DNA from 2 places in the Humibacter antri genome. Region 1 is predicted to be linked to the other one. Evidence: predicted binding sites of a transcription regulator. Region 1 holds the regulator's gene; the other holds the start of a gene.
The links. The regulator LexA, encoded in region 1, represses DNA repair genes until DNA is damaged. The targets are predictions, from matches to a motif close to TCGAACANNTGTTCGA.

Region 1 (7,866 bases):
CCAACGCCGGCAAGTCGAGCCTGCTCAACCGCATCACCAAGGCGGGCGTTCTCGTCGAGAACGCACTGTTCGCCACCCTGGATGCCACGGTGCGGCGCTCCATCACCGCCGACGGCCGTTTGTACACGCTGGCCGACACGGTCGGATTCGTACGCAACCTTCCGCATCAGCTTGTAGAGGCCTTCCGGTCGACGCTGGAAGAAGTGGCCGACGCGGATGTGATCGTGCACGTCGTGGATGCCTCCCACCCCGATCCGGCGGCGCAGCTCGCCACAGTTCGCGACGTGATCGGCGAGGTCGGGGGGCGCGACATCGCCGAGCTCGTCGTCTTCAACAAGGCCGATCTCATCGACGACGGTCGGCGCCTGGAACTGCGCGGATTGGAGCCGGCGGCGATCTTCGCCTCCGCACGCAGTGGCGAAGGCGTCGATGAGGTGCTGGCGGCGATCGCGCGCGCGCTACCTGACCGATCCGTCGAGATCGACGTGTTGATCCCGTACGACCGGGGAGATCTCGTGTCCGCCCTTCATGAGCGCGGACGCGTGATGCGCACCGAGTACGAACCGGACGGCACCCGCATCACCGCGAAGGTGGCTCCCGAGTTCGTGCCCGTCTTCGATCCGTTCCGTGCGACGCCGGCCATCGCCGGAGCGCGCTGACACCGGCCGCGACCGAGTCGGCGGACCTCGATGTAGCGCTGCGTAACACGCAGTATCCGTTCGCGCCACGCGTTTGTTACTGTGATCGAAACGTTCGTCGAACATGGCCGATGTCGGCCGGTTCGACTGGAGCGACAGCCGAGCCCGGCACCCGCCCCGAGCCGCATGACCGAGTGGCCGCCGCACCGGCGGTCGCGAGAGTTGCGGTGCGGATGCCTTCGGCCACGACCTGCGACCGATCGCCTCCGCGCCGCCCGAGCAGGGAGCCGCCATGAGTGCACAGCACCTCGACGACGGCTCGCCGACCGCGCTTTTCAGTGACGCCCTGGATCCGGAGCACAGCCGCTGTCCCAAGGGAACACCCTTCTCGTTCGAGCTCTACCCGCCGCGCAACGAGGCGGCCGCGCGCGCCCTGCCCCGTACCATCCGGCGTCTGGCCGCCGTCGCGCCGCGCTTCATCTCGGTCACCTACGGTGCCGGCGGCTCCTCGCACGCTTCGTCTCTCGACGTCGTCAGGCACATCACCCGGGCAACTCCTGTGCCGGCCATGGCGCACCTCACTTGCGTCGGGTCGTCCCACGAGCAGGCCGGGCGCATGATCCGTGAGTTCCTGGCTGCGGGCGTGACTCGCTTTCTCGCCGTGCGTGGCGACCCGCCGACCGGGGTGCCGGTGGATGGACCGCTGGGCGACCTGCACAGTGCTTCGGAACTCGTGCAGCTGATCCACCGCATTCAGGCGGAACACGCCCCGTACCGCGAGATCCCGGTTCCGGGGTTGACGCATGCTAGCGCGGTGGGCAGGCGCGAGCGGGTCACGATCGCCGTTGCCGCGTTCCTGAACGGGCATCCGCGTTCGCGTTCGATCGATCAAGACATCGACACGCTGCTGGCCAAGCAGGCGCAAGGCGCGAACCTCGCGATCACCCAGTTGTTCTTCCATGCCGAGGACTACTTCTTCTTCGTGGAGAGGGCACGCCGCGCCGGGCTGACGTTGCCGATCCTGCCAGGCATCATGCCCGTGACCTCGCCGGCACGACTTCGGCGCATTCTCGAACTGAACGGTGAGGACGCCCCCAGCGATCTCAGCATCCGCCTCGAAGTGGAGCCCACCGACGAGGGCAGACGTGAGATCGGCATCGAGCATGCCGCGAACCTGGCCGAACGGCTCGTCGCGGGCGGTGCACCCGGCATTCATCTCTGCACTTTCAACCAGCCGCAGACATCGCTCGCCGTGCTCGAGCGCTGCGGTCTGATCGACTCGTCCGCGCTCGAAGAGGATTCCGCGGAGCAGGCGACCGCCGAAACAGCCACGACCACACCACCCCAGCAGGCCAGCAAACAGAAGGAAAACGCATGACCTCCTCCACTTTCCCGACCGGCACCATCGTCGGGTACCCGCGCGTCGGCCGTCGTCGCGAACTCAAGAAGGCCGTCGAGGCCTTCTGGGCGGGCACGATCACCTCGGACGAACTCGAGGCCACTGCCGCCGAGCTCCGTCGTACGACGCGTGACCGGCTTTCGCAGCTCGGCCTCGGCAAGACCGGCTCCGCCATCCCCGAGACGTTCAGCTACTACGACCAGGTGCTGGATGCCGCCACAACGCTCGGAGCGATCCCGTCCCGTTTCGCTCGGCTGCAGGATGCCCAGGGCCGCGTCGACCTCGCAGGCTACTTCACGATCGCCCGCGGCGCTGGCGAGGATGCCCCGCTGGAGATGACGAAGTGGTTCGACTCGAACTATCACTACCTCGTACCGGAGATCGGCGCTGACACCGAGTTCCGGCTGGCGTCCGATCGACTCGTCCGCGAGTTCGAGGAGGCCAAGGCGGACGGATATCTCACGCGCCCGGTCATCGTCGGCCCGGTCACGTTCCTGGCGCTCAGCAAGCCCGCCGATGGCGCACCCGAGGGCTTCCGGCCGTTGTCGCGGCTCGCGGATGTGCTCCCGGCCTATGTACGACTTCTCGCCGAGCTGAAGTCAGCGGGCGCCGAATGGGTGCAACTGGACGAGCCGGCACTGGTGAGCGAGAGCCTCGATGACGCGCGAGCCGACGTGCTCGCGGCCGCCAGCACCGCATACGAGACACTGGGCGCCGCGTCGGACAGGCCGAGCCTCTTCGTCGCGGCCCCATACGGCGGCCTCGACGACGCCCTTCCGATTCTCGCAGCCACGAATGTCGAGGCGATCTCGCTCGATCTGGTGCGTGGGGGCATCCCCTCCGGGCTGGATGCCGACACCAAGGCCGCGTTGCGCGGCAAGACCGTGGTCGGCGGTGTGATCGACGGGCACAACGTCTGGCGCGGCGACCTCGAGTCCGCCTTCGGCGCACTCGAGTCGTTGCTCGCACTGTCGCCCAACATCGCGGCATCCACGTCCACTTCGCTGCTGCATGTGCCGCACGATGTCGAGGATGAGCCGGCGCTGGATGATCGGCTGAGGTCCTGGCTCGCCTTCGCCGATCAGAAGGTCGTCCAGGTGGCAACGCTGGCACGGGGTCTGGACGACGGGCACGAGGCGATCCAGGACGAGCTGGCACAGGCATCCGCAGCCCTCACCGATCGGCTGGGTGCGCCTGGGGTGCGCGACGGTGCGGTGCGTGGTCGTGCCGGGGCGCTCACCGATGCCGACTTCCGGCGCGGTGACTATGCAATCAGGCTGGCGGCTCAGGACGCCGCCCTCGGCCTCCCGCTGCTGCCAACGACCACGATCGGATCGTTCCCGCAGACCGGCGACATCCGGCGTGCGCGCGCACAGTTCGCGAAGGGCGTCATCAGTGAGGCGGAGTACCTCGGGCTCATGCGGGGCGAGATCAAACGCGTCGTCGACCTTCAGGAGGAGATCGGCATCGACGTCATAGTTCACGGTGAGCCGGAGCGCAACGACATGGTGCAGTACTTCGCCGAGAACCTGGACGGATTCGCGGTGACGCAGAACGGCTGGGTTCAATCGTACGGAAGCCGGTGCACGAGGCCGTCGATCCTGTGGGGAGACGTGTCGCGTCCGAAGCCGATCACCGTCGAGTGGTCCACGTTCACCCAGTCGCTCACTGACAAGCCCGTGAAGGGGATGCTCACGGGTCCTGTGACCATCCTCGCCTGGTCGTTCGTGCGCGATGACCAGCCACTTGGCGACACGGCACGGCAGGTGGCGCTTGCCCTCCGCGACGAGATCGCCGCCCTGGAATCCGCAGGCATCCGCATCGTGCAGGTGGACGAGCCCGCGCTGCGCGAGCTGCTTCCGCTCAAGAAGACGGACCAGTCGGACTATCTCGACTGGTCGGTCGGCTCATTCCGCCTCGCCACGAGCGGTGTCGGCGACGCGACGCAGATCCACACGCACCTGTGCTACTCCGAGTTCGGCGTCGTGATCGACGCGATCCGCAACCTCGACGCCGACGTCACCAGCATCGAAGCCGCCCGCAGCCGCATGGAGGTGGTCGATGACATCAAGGCCAGCGGATTCGACCACGGAATCGGTCCCGGCGTCTACGACATCCATTCGCCGCGCGTGCCGTCGGTGGCCGAGGTCACCGAGCTCATCGAGAAGGCGCTGGGCGGCATCCCGGAGCGGCAGGTGTGGGTGAACCCGGACTGCGGGCTGAAAACGCGTGGTTACGACGAGACGGTGGCGTCGCTGAGGAACATCATCGAGGCGACCCGGGCCGTTCGCGAGAAGCAGCCGGCGTAGCGTACGGCGGCGGATGCCTGCGGCTGGATCAGCCCCTCGGCATCCGCCGCGAGCCTCGGTCGAGCTTTGTGAGAGCTCGGCGCAGGCCCTGAGCGTCGTGTTCGGAAGCGTCGCGGAACTCGCCGTGCACGAGCCGCATCATCGTGCCCCGCGATGCAGCGCGAGAGCGTCTGTCCAGGCGCGCCCCACCTTCTCCGGAGCAGCACCGAAGCGGTGCTCGACCCGGATCGAGCCGGTTGCATCGCCGAGGGGCGGCGCTCAGACCGCGCGCAGCACGGCGACGACCTTGCCGACCACGTCGGCGAAGTCGCCGAGGATCGGTTCGTAGGCCGAGTTGCGCGGCAGCAGCCAGGTGTGACCGTCCCGCTGACGGAACACCTTGACCGTCGCCTCTCCGTCAAGCATGGCCGCGACGATGTCGCCGTTCTCCGCCGTCTTCTGCTGCCGAACGACCACCCAGTCACCGTTGCAGATGGCAGCGTCGATCATCGACTCGCCCTGCACCTTCAGCATGAACAGCTCACCGTTGCCGACGAGTTGCCGGGGGAGCGGGAACACCTCCTCGACCTGCTGCTCCGCTGTGATCGGAACACCGGCGGCGATCCGGCCCACCATGGGCACCATGGTGGCGTCCCCGACGGGAATCGAGGTCTCGAAGTCGGCAGTCGCCTCGGCGCGGCCCGTGCTCTCCGGCAGATCGATCAGAACCTCGAGTGCACGGGGGCGGTTCGGGTCGCGACGCAGGTATCCGCTCAATTCGAGCTGACCCAGCTGATGCGCCACGCTGGAAAGCGACGCGAGACCCACTGCGTCGCCTATCTCGCGCATGCTCGGCGGGTATCCTCGCTGGCTCACGGAACGCTGGATGACCTCGAGGATCGCACGCTGCTTGTCGCTGAGGCTCTTGCGTCGTCGCGTGCGCGGCTTCTCCGTTGCGCGGCTGCGGCGAGCGGTAGGCGCCGAGGCAGCTGCAGTTCCGGCTCCGTGTTGCGGATCATCCGGCTGCGGGCCGTCGTGCTGTACATGGTCGACGTCGGTCACGTGCTCTTCCTCTCGTCATCGGCGGCCGACGCTGCTCTCTGCTGCGGCGATCTGCCCTTGTGGTTCGCGGTCTGCGACGAACGTTTCGAACGTCTCCCGCGGCGGATGCCGCAGCTTCTCGCAGCGGAGCTGCTCGAGCCTGTGCCGCTCAACATGCTCAATCGGTGAGGTAGCGGGATGCGAGCATCCGCAACCACACCTCGATCGAATGTCGGTGGTGCGTGTTGACGTTGTTCCTGACAGATCGAAACTCTATCCGGGTTTCGACCTGGATCGGCCATTCTGTTCGAGCGTGTTGGCAACTCGGACCGAAGAGATCCGAACATACCGTTGAATTCCGAAGGAATCGAAGATAGATTCGGAACACGGGTTCGAGACTGAAGGGAGACCGTCATGACGACCATCGCACTCGCGCACGCGGCACGGAACCGTCCGACGGCGAATCGTTCGACGCTGGACGGCTCGACGAGCCACCTGGATGCCGCCCCGGTTCGCTCGCAGGCGCCGGCCGATGTACGCCGCTCACGTGTCCGCACGCGTCTCACTCGTCGTGGCCGGGCCGTGCTGTCGGCGCTCATCGTGCTGCCGCTCCTGATGGGCGGGGGCGCGCTTCTGGCCAGTGGCGGTGCCATGGCGGGCATCCGGTCCTCGGGCGCGTCATTCCACCATCTGACGGTGCAGTCGGGTGAGTCATTGTGGAGCATCGCCCAACGTGTGGCCCCGCGAGATGACCCGCGGGATGTGGTCCTAGCGTTCGTCGATCTGAACGGCCTCTCGTCGAGCATGGTGCAGGCGGGGGAGCGACTGGCGATCCCGCGCGAGTTCGACGGCTCGAGCCGGTGAAGGTCCGCTCTAGCATTGATGCGTGACCTCGTTCTCCGATCTTCCGCTCCGCGATGATCTGCGCGGCAAGTCGCCGTACGGAGCACCACAGGCGCCTGTGCCAGTGGCGCTGAACGTCAACGAGAACACGCATCCGATTCCGGGCGACGTCGTGGCAGACATCCTCGAGTCGGTCGGAGAAGCGCTGAAGGGCGCGAACCGCTACCCGGATCGGGAATTCGTCGAACTGCGCGAAGCCCTGGCGAGCTACCTCGGACACGGTCTGGATGCGTCGCACATCTGGGCGGCGAACGGCTCCAACGAGGTGCTCCAGCAGATCATGCAGGCGTTCGGCGGCCCCGGACGCAGCGCCCTCGGGTTCGCGCCCACCTACTCGATGTACCCGCTGCTCGCGGCCGGGACGGGAACCGGATGGATCGCGGCCGATCGGGCACCGGACTACACGGTCACGCCCGACGAGGCGGCCACCGTGGTGCGGGAACGCCGTCCAGACATCGTGATCCTGTGCGCGCCGAACAACCCGACAGGGACGCCGCTCGGCCTGGACGTCGTCGAAGCGGTCTACGGCGCGACCGACGGCATCGTGGTCGTCGACGAGGCTTACCAGGAGTTCATGCCCGAGGGAGCGCCGAGCGCACTGACCCTGCTTCCCAATCGTGAGCGGCTGATCGTCTCACGCACGATGAGCAAGGCGTTCGCGTTCGCCGGTGTGCGGCTCGGCTACCTCGCGGCCGACCCCGCCGTGGCCGACGCCCTCCGTCTCGTGCGGCTGCCGTATCACCTCTCCGTTCTCACGCAGACGGCGGCCGTGGCAGCGCTTCGGCACTCCGGCGAGATGCTCGCGACAGTGCGCGACATCGTGCGGCAACGGGACCGGATCGCATCCCGTCTGACGGAATTGGGCTATCCCGTGCACGACTCGGGCAGCAACTTCGTGTTGTTCGGCGGGGTGGACGACCCTCACGCGATGTTCCTCGCTCTCAAAGAACGGGGCATTCTCGTGCGCGATGTCGGCATACCGCATCACCTGCGCGTAAGCGCCGGCACGGAGGCGGAGACCACTGTCTTCCTCGATGCCATGGGCGAACTGACCCCTGCACCGGCCGCCACGGCATCGTCGACCGCATCGACGAGCACGGCTTCCTCCCTCAATTAGGCTTGACGGCATGAGCAGCCGTACTGCGAGCATCCGCCGCGAGACCAGCGAGTCGAGCATCGAGCTGTCGCTCGATCTGGACGGCTCCGGCCACAGCAGCGTGCACACCACGGTGCCGTTCTACGACCACCTGCTCACCGCGTTCGCCAAGCACTCGCTCACCGATCTGACGGTGCGGGCAAAAGGCGACATCGAGATCGACGTTCACCACACTGTGGAAGACGTCGGCATCGTACTCGGCCTCGCGATCAAGGAGGCGCTCGGCGACAAGTCGGGAATCTCGCGCTACGGGGATGCGACCGTGCCGCTCGACGAGGCGATCGTGCAGGCTGTTGTCGACATCTCCGGGCGCCCGTATCTCGTGCACTCCGGCGAGCCGGTCGGTTTCGAACACCACTTGATCGGGGGCCACTTCACCGGATCGATGGTGCGGCACGTCTTCGAGGCGATCGCGTTCAACGCCGCGCTCACCGTGCATGT
Region 2 (7,866 bases), on a different contig from region 1:
CTCCAGAAAGTGGTACCCGGTGTCGAGGAACAGCACGTCCACGCCGGGCACGTGCTGCGAGACGAGGTGCGGCAGCACGGCATCCGCCATGGAGCACGCGACGGCGGCCGCTCGCACGCCGAAGTTCTCGGCGACCCACGCCACGACGTCGGCGGCCGACACCTCGTTGCTCGTTCCCGAGCCGACCGCGGCAGCGCCGGCCTCGGCCAGGGCACGCAGCTCGTCGGACGACCGTGCGCGGTTGCCGGTCGGGGCTGCCGGTGCGTCGGATTCCCGCGGCGTTCGTGTCTCGCTCATCGCAGCGCCTCCTCGTCGGCGGAGTTCGCCCATTCGGCGAATGTCTGGTTCTCGGTGCGATCGGCGAGGTAGCGCCGAACGAGACGCTCCACGTAGTCCGGCAACTCGGATGAGATCACCTTCAGCCCGCGCACCGTGCGGCCGAGAGCCGCATCTGCGCGAGTGTGCGAGGCGAGCCCGCCGCCGAGGTGCACCTGGAAACCCGGATGCTGCACGCCGTGCTCGTCGGTCACGATCTGGCCCTTGAGCCCGATATCGGCGGCCTGGATGCGCGCACACGAGTTCGGGCATCCGTTCACGTGGAGGCTGATCGCCTCCGGCAGTTCGACGTCGGCCAGACGTTGCTCGAGTTCGGCGATCGCGTCGCGCGCGGTGTCCTTGGTGTCGACGATGGCGAGCTTGCAGTACTCCAGCCCGGTGCACGCCATGGTGCTGCGCCGGAACGGGCTCGGCCTGCTCGAAAGCCCGAGGGCGTCGAGTTCCGCGACCATCGAGGGCACGAGTTCCTCGGCGATGTCGAGCACGAGCACCTTCTGGAACGCGGTGAACCGCAACCGCTGCGATCCGTGCCGCTCGACGGCATCCGCCAGCTCGATGAGCTCGGTCCCGGAGGTGCGCCCGACGGTGGTCGCGGCGCCGATGTAGTACCGGCCATCCTTCTGATTATGCACGCCGACGTGGTCGCCCGGACCGGTCGCGCGTTGTGGAGCCGGGCCATCGGGAAGCTCGTACCCGAGATATTCGGTCTCGAGCACCTGGCGGAATCGTTCGGGCCCCCAGTCGGCGAGCAGAAATTTGAGCCGTGCCTTGTTGCGCAGCCTGCGGTATCCGTAATCCCGGAAGATGCCGGTCACGCCTTCCCACACCTCGGGCACGCGTTCTTCGGAGACGAATGCGCCGAGCCGTTCGGCGAACCGCGGCGTGGCGGCCAGCGCCCCGCCGACCCAGAGATCGAAGCCAGGGCCGAGTTCGGGATGCACCACGCCGACGAACGAGATGTCGTTGATCTCGTGGGCGACGTCGAGGCTCGGGTGCCCCGTGATCGCGGTCTTGTACTTGCGCGGCAGGTTCGAGTAACGGGGGTCTCCGATGTAGCGCTCGCTGAGCTGGCGGAGCGCGTCAGTCGGGTCGATGAGCTCGTCGGCTGCGATGCCGGCGACGGGGCTGCCGAGCATGGTGCGCGGCACGTCGCCGCACGCCTCGGTGGTGCGCATGCCGACCTCCTCGAGGCGGCGCCAGATCTCAGGGACGTTTTCGATCTCGACCCAGTGCAGTTGCACGTTCTGCCGGTCGCTGATGTCGGCCGTGTTCCGGGCGAAGTCGCGAGAGAGCTCGCCGATCGTGCGCACTTGCCGGGTGGTCAGAACGCCGCCATCGGTGCGGATGCGCATCATGAAGTAGCGGTCCTCGAGCTCTTCGGGCTCGAGTGTCGCCGTCTTTCCGCCATCGATGCCCTGTCTGCGCTGCGTGTAGAGGCCCCACCAGCGGAACCTGCCGTGCAGGTCCGTCGACTCGATGCTGTCGAACCCGTTCTTCGCATAGACGGTCTCGATGCGCTCGCGCACGTTGAGCCCGTCGTCGGCGCCCTTCAGCACCTCGGTCGGGTTCAGCGGCTCGGGGCCGTCGACCTTCCACTGCCCGTTCGGCGTGCCGGCGCGTGGCGGGCGTACCCGGCGCGCCGGTCGTGATTCCACTGACGTCATGCTCACCTCGCTGGAGTCGGTCCGGCGACGGTTGCGCACGATGGCGGCGCTCAGGATGACGGTGCTTGATGTCCGGACCGGCGTTCACGCTACGTGCGGCCCCCGCTCTGCGCGACCGTCGCTGCAACAGCGGTACACGTGGCGTCATAGTTCGTGACGTGCTTGCGTAGGAGACGCGTTGCTCATATGAGCACGCTGATGCGCGCGTCAGTTCAAGCGTTCGGGTGCGCAATGACGTCGTTACGCCGGCGCCGGCGCCTCTGCCGGTGCATGTTTGCGCGTGAATATGAACGTGCGCGGCTCATCTGCATGTGGCGCGGCCCGTTTGCATATGGCGCGGCCCGTTTGCATGTGGCGTGGCCAGTTTGCACGTGACGACGCCAGTTTGCGCGTGACGACGCCCTTATGCGGCACCCGACGCGGGCGAGCTCTCAGCTCGGTGCAGTCGCGTACCGCCGCCGCCTCAGCCTCGCGCAGAGGCCGCTCGAGTCTGGTGCCGCGTCCGTCTCAGTCGTCTGGGGTCCGCCTCAATCTGGTGCCGCGTCCACCCCAGCCGGGCACGGCGCGCCCGTCTCAGACGAGGGCGGCGGCGCGGTCCAGCACGATGTCGACCAGTTCTCGAGGCGTCGATTCCGGGCTGAGCAGCGGCTCGGCGACGAGGTCCCCTCCCGCGCGTTGTGCGAGGTCGGCGAAGTATCCGGGAGCCAGGAGGTAGGTTGCGATCGCGACGGGTGCACCCGGATTCCGACCTCGCGCAGACCTGATCGCCTCGGCAAGAGGCGGCTTTGCGGCGGAGATGAAGCCGACCTCAACGGGGGTGCCGAGCTCCTCGGCGAGCATGCTGCCGGTGCGTTGGCAGTCCGCGACGGCTCGTTCGTCGCTCGAGCCTGCGGCCGCGAGCACCACGGACGTGCCTGGCGTATATCCGGCTTCGCGCAGGCGCCGGGCCAGCACGACGACCAATCGGTCGTCCGGCCCCAGCGCGGGCGCGACCGCCGCGGGAACCGCGGCTTGTTCGGCGCTCTCGGCGAGGTCGACGTACACGTGATACCCGGCGGAGAGCAGCAGGGGCACGATGACGGCGCGGTCGGCGGTATGCGTGACGTCGGCGAGCGCTGAGTCGACATCCGGTTGCTCAACGTCGACATGGCATCCGATCACGGGAACTTCGAGTGAGGCCGCGACGCGTTCGACGAGCATCCGCACCGCGAGCCGTCCGGCAAGGGAGGAGGTGCCGTGCGATGCGGCGAGAACGGTGGGGCGCACCAGTATCTATACCTCCCAGGGAAGTGGCTCGTCGTGGGCGACGGGGTCGAGTGGGATGACGATCACGGGGTGATGCTGCCGGTGAGCGAGGTGAACCGCAACGGATCCGTTGAAGAACTCGTGTGCCGTCGTGCGCAGTCCGCGTTTTCGGGTGCCGACGACGATGGCCAAGGCGTTGACCTCGTGCGCAAGCCTAGCCAGTTCGTGGGCCGGGTCTCCGGCCAGTGCCCGCATGCTCCATCGGACACCGGAGTTCTTCAGCAACGCCGTGACGTGCGCGGCCAGGAGCTGGTCGAATTCTTCCGTGACGGAGTCCGCCGAGTCCGGATCGATCGGGAATGCGAACACCGTCCCGTCGGGGTTGCGTTTCGTCGTGTACCTGGTGGCGTCGACGTTGGCCACGACGAGTTGGGCTCCCAGCATCCGGGCGAAGCGGATCGCTTCGATCAGGACGGTGTCGGACATCGTGGCGCCGGATTCAGTGGCGCCAGATTCAGTGGTGCCGGACTCCGCGATACCGGATCTCGCCGTACCCGATCCCACGGTGTCGGACGTGGCCCGACTGGATTTCGTGGCGCCGATCGCGTTCGTCATGACGCCTACGACAAGCACGTGCTCTCGTGCAGCAGGTTCGGACATCGTCGACCGCCTCTCCTACGTTTTCAGAATGCGCCGTTGAGCGGGTGACGGCAACATGCGTGCGGCGGGAGGAAAGACGGTCTCCGACGCGGTGCTAGCCCGGCCGCGCGGAGCGGAGGGATGAGTGCGCGTGCCTCAGGGGGCGCCGCAATGTCACCCGTGGGTGTGTCTCCGACGGCGCGATGTCACGTGCGCGCGTCTCAAGCTGTGCACTGTCACTCACATGCGCGCGATGGTGGACCCGGGTGGTGGCGCCGGATTCTGTCCGTCAGAGAGGGTGCGGCGTCGCCTCGTTCGCCGGCGATGGTAGAGCCATGCCGCCGACTTCGAGCGAAGTTCGATAGGGACTCGTTCCGTGTCGACCGATCCCGGCGGAATCAGCACATATCTCGTTGCGCCCGGGGATGCGTCTCGCTCGATCCTCCACCCCTTGTTGTGCAGCAGGAGATGGTGAAATCGGCAGAGCAGCACGCCGTCCGCGATGTCGGTGCGGCCTTGATCCTCGTACCAAGGATTGATGTGGTGCGCCTCGCAGGTCCACGCAGAGTTCTCGCAGCCGGACCATATGCACCCGCCGTCACGCACCCGTAGGGCGACCCGCTGCTTCGATGAGAAGAGCCGCTGCTCTCGGCCGAGATCGAGAGGGTTTCCGCAACTGTCGACGATCAGCAGTTGAGAGCCGGCGTCGCAGAAGCACCCCTGCACTACAGCCAACGGGATAGCATGGTCGCTTCCCTCGAGATGCCCGATGCCGTCGGCAACGCCAGAGGCTAAGTCGTCGTCTCGCGTGACGATAACGCGAACCGCGGGGCGGTGAGTCCGGAACGTCGTCGAGTCGTCGGATTCAGCCCCGCACCGGAGCACGTCCAGCATGGTGTCGAAAGCCAGTTGCTCGTTCGTGCGTGGGTCGTTGATGAGTTTGTCTGCCTGGGCTCGTTCCGCTTCCGAGATGAACCGGGGACCACCCCGCCGTGGACTGAGTGCGATGTCGAGCACCTGGGTAGCGAAGACCCCGGACTCGTCATCGAAGACGACATGAGCCGTCAGCTGGCCGTCGTTGTTCCGACGCATGATCCACGACCGATTGTGGTAACGCCGCTGCCAGCGCACTTGAACGCCCGCCGGGTCGATCTCGTCGCGCATTCGTCGCGCCATCCGAAACAGTTCGTCGACGTGCGTGATTCGGGCGTCGTGCACCATCTCGGATGCCGCGGTCCGGAGCGTTTCGATATCGCAGGTTTCACTCGGCCCGACGAGGCCGCGAACGATCGCGTCGCCAGCGGCGGGTGTGATGGCGCCTACCCCGACGGCGGAAGTCACTGGATGATTCCACGGCAGCATCGCGGACGCCGTCGGCGTATCCGTTGAGTCACGGTTGCCCGCGTCGGTATCGGTGCCGTCACTCGTCGATACACCGCGGCTGGGGTCGTCTTCGGGCGAGCCATCGGAGCGCATGAGCAACACTTGCTCCGCCGCGTCCGCCTCGCCCATCGCCCCGCCCAGGCGAACCTGACGTGCGGCCTCGCCGTGACCAGAGCCGGTGATCGACTGGACGAAGCGCACGGCGTCGCGATGCCCGTACCGCTGCGCAAGCCCTGACTGCCCCTGCGAGCGCTCGGACCGCTTGGCCGCGACGCCGGCAGCCACCGTGATGACCGTGTCGAACTCGCTGCGGCCGCGAGCGGCCTCCGACATCAGTCGCGCCAGCGCGTCATCGTCGAGCGCAGCGACCTGCTGCACGAGCGACGGCGCGTCAGGCTCGTTCCCGGCGGCCCGAGTCCGCGCCGATCGAAGGGCGTTCGCCGTCGAGCAGCGAAGGACGGAACACGCGTGTTGCGTGGCTGCTTCCAGACGCTCGATCGTTGAGGGCATGCGTCCACTATAACCGAGATGATAGGAGAAATCTTCGAATGTGAGAAACTCGAATAATCGCCTACTTGTGGACGGAAAGGCCGTCAATTCGGGCGTGCAATGAACATTGTTCGAAGAGAAACTCGAATGTATGGATCTCGTTCGATCACTGCACTGCCTGAAGTTGCGGCGTGTGCCACAACATCCAGTTCGCGGTCCGTGCTCTGTGTACCGACCCGGTCGGGAGCCTGCTCGACGGGAAACGGAACGTGTTCGGCGTCACAGTCGACAACCACATCGCACATGCGGGGCCGTTCGGATCACGCCGCTTCAGCCGGGCATCGCGCATGGCCGCCGTCGAGCTTGCATCGGCGGCGGGTGCGGATGCCGTTTCGGCGAGCCTCGTCCTCCGCTCGCGTATGGCCCACGCTGGTCAGGGCCAGATCGCGCGCGAGACGTCGGCGGCCTGCGCTGTTACGTTCGAGGGAGCGCCATCCATGGCGTAAGGGAGCGCCCGTCGAGGCGCAATGGATCCTCCGACCACGCGAAAGGCCGCATCGATGCTGTACTCAGGCAAGAGCCCTGCCGATAAGCGAATCGACCTACGAGCTGCGCTGGCCTCGGGTCGTCTTCTGCGGTTCCCCGGCGCCTTCAATCCGCTCAGCGCACGCCTGATCGAGCGTAAGGGATTCGAGGGGGTCTACATCTCCGGTGCGGTTCTCTCCGCTGACCTCGGACTTCCCGACATCGGTCTCACCACACTCACCGAAGTGGCCGGTCGTGCGCGGCAGATCGCTCGGATGACGGACCTGCCCGCCCTCGTCGACGCGGATACCGGCTTCGGCGAGCCCATGAACGTGGCACGCACCGTGCAGGAAATGGAGGATTCCGGCCTCGCCGGATTGCACATCGAAGACCAGGTGAACCCCAAGCGGTGCGGCCACCTCGACGGCAAACAGGTCGTGGACGAGCAGACCGCACTCCAACGGATTCGTGCGGCCGTGGATGCGCGCCGGGACTCGAACTTCCTCGTCATGGCGCGCACCGATATCCGCGCCATCGACGGTCTCGAGGCCGCGATCGACCGGGCGAAGGCGCTCGTGGATGCCGGAGCGGACGCGATCTTCCCCGAAGCGATGACGACACTGGAGGAGTTCGCCGCCGTTCGCGCCGCTGTCGACGTGCCGTTGCTGGCGAACATGACCGAGTTCGGCAAGAGCGAGCTGTTCACCGTGCAGCAGCTCGCCGATGTGGGCATGAACGTGGTGATCTGGCCGGTGTCGCTGCTGCGCCTGGCCATGGGTGCCGCGGTGCGGGGCCTCGACGAGCTGAACGAGAACGGCTCGTTGACGGGCAAGCTCCGCGACATGCAGCACCGCTCCGAGCTCTACGACCTGATCGACTACGAGGGCTATGACCGATTCGACTCCTCGATCTTCGACTTCACGCTGTGAGCTTCGACCCGCGATTCGCCATCGGTCGTGCCATGGTGGAGGTGAGCGGCTGCGACCCGCCACAAAGCGGGTCGCAGGCAGGTGCGATTCGGCGGGTTCGGCGCATTCTCAGAAGGGATCGCATGAACCCCGAGCAGGCAAGGAGGCCGGCATGCAAGATCATCGGACGTTCTCGAAAGGACGCGTGGAGGTGATCGCGCCGTGATCGACAAGGTGGTCGGGAGTGCGGCTGAGGCGGTTTCCGACATTCCGAGTGGTGCGAGCCTGGCGGTCGGTGGGTTCGGGTTGTGCGGCGTTCCGATGGTGCTGATCGACGCGCTCCTTGAGTCTGGGGTGGACGGGCTGAGTGTTGTCTCGAACAACTGCGGTGTGGATGACTGGGGCCTGGGGGTGCTCCTGGCGGCGCATCGGATAGGCAAGATGACCTCGTCGTATGTGGGGGAGAACAAGGAGTTCGAGCGGCAGTTTCTGTCGGGCGAGTTGGAGTTGGAGTTGACTCCTCAGGGGACGCTTGCGGAGAAGTTGCGGGCCGGCGGGTCCGGGATAGCGGCGTTCTTCACGCAGACGGGGGTGGGGACGCAGGTGGCGGAGGGCGGTTTGCCGCGTCGGTATCACCCGGACGGGAGCGTCGCGGTGGCGTCGCCGGTGAAGCCGGT

Region 2: the regulator LexA is predicted to act here: its motif matches at 5,800-5,815, upstream of ACYVDK_RS10360 (HNH endonuclease signature motif containing protein).

The regions. Positions count from the first base shown of each region.
Region 1 covers NZ_BAAHAW010000043.1:55,637-63,502, forward strand. The annotation lists gene hflX (GTPase HflX) at 1-659, shown strand, start outside; gene ACYVDK_RS16615 (methylenetetrahydrofolate reductase) at 931-2,016, shown strand; gene metE (5-methyltetrahydropteroyltriglutamate--homocysteine S-methyltransferase) at 2,013-4,346, shown strand; gene lexA (transcriptional repressor LexA) at 4,605-5,387, opposite strand; gene ACYVDK_RS16630 (hypothetical protein) at 5,331-5,555, shown strand; gene ACYVDK_RS16635 (LysM peptidoglycan-binding domain-containing protein) at 5,781-6,230, shown strand; gene ACYVDK_RS16640 (histidinol-phosphate transaminase) at 6,253-7,386, shown strand; gene hisB (imidazoleglycerol-phosphate dehydratase) at 7,397-7,866, shown strand, end outside.
Region 2 covers NZ_BAAHAW010000021.1:252,677-260,542, reverse strand. The annotation lists gene ACYVDK_RS10380 (adenylyl/phosphoadenylyl-sulfate reductase) at 1-297, opposite strand, end outside; gene ACYVDK_RS10375 (nitrite/sulfite reductase) at 294-2,000, opposite strand; gene ACYVDK_RS10370 (sirohydrochlorin chelatase) at 2,574-3,266, opposite strand; gene ACYVDK_RS10365 (universal stress protein) at 3,273-3,905, opposite strand; gene ACYVDK_RS10360 (HNH endonuclease signature motif containing protein) at 4,125-5,777, opposite strand; gene prpB (isocitrate lyase/PEP mutase family protein) at 6,317-7,210, shown strand; gene ACYVDK_RS10350 (CoA transferase subunit A) at 7,412-7,866, shown strand, end outside.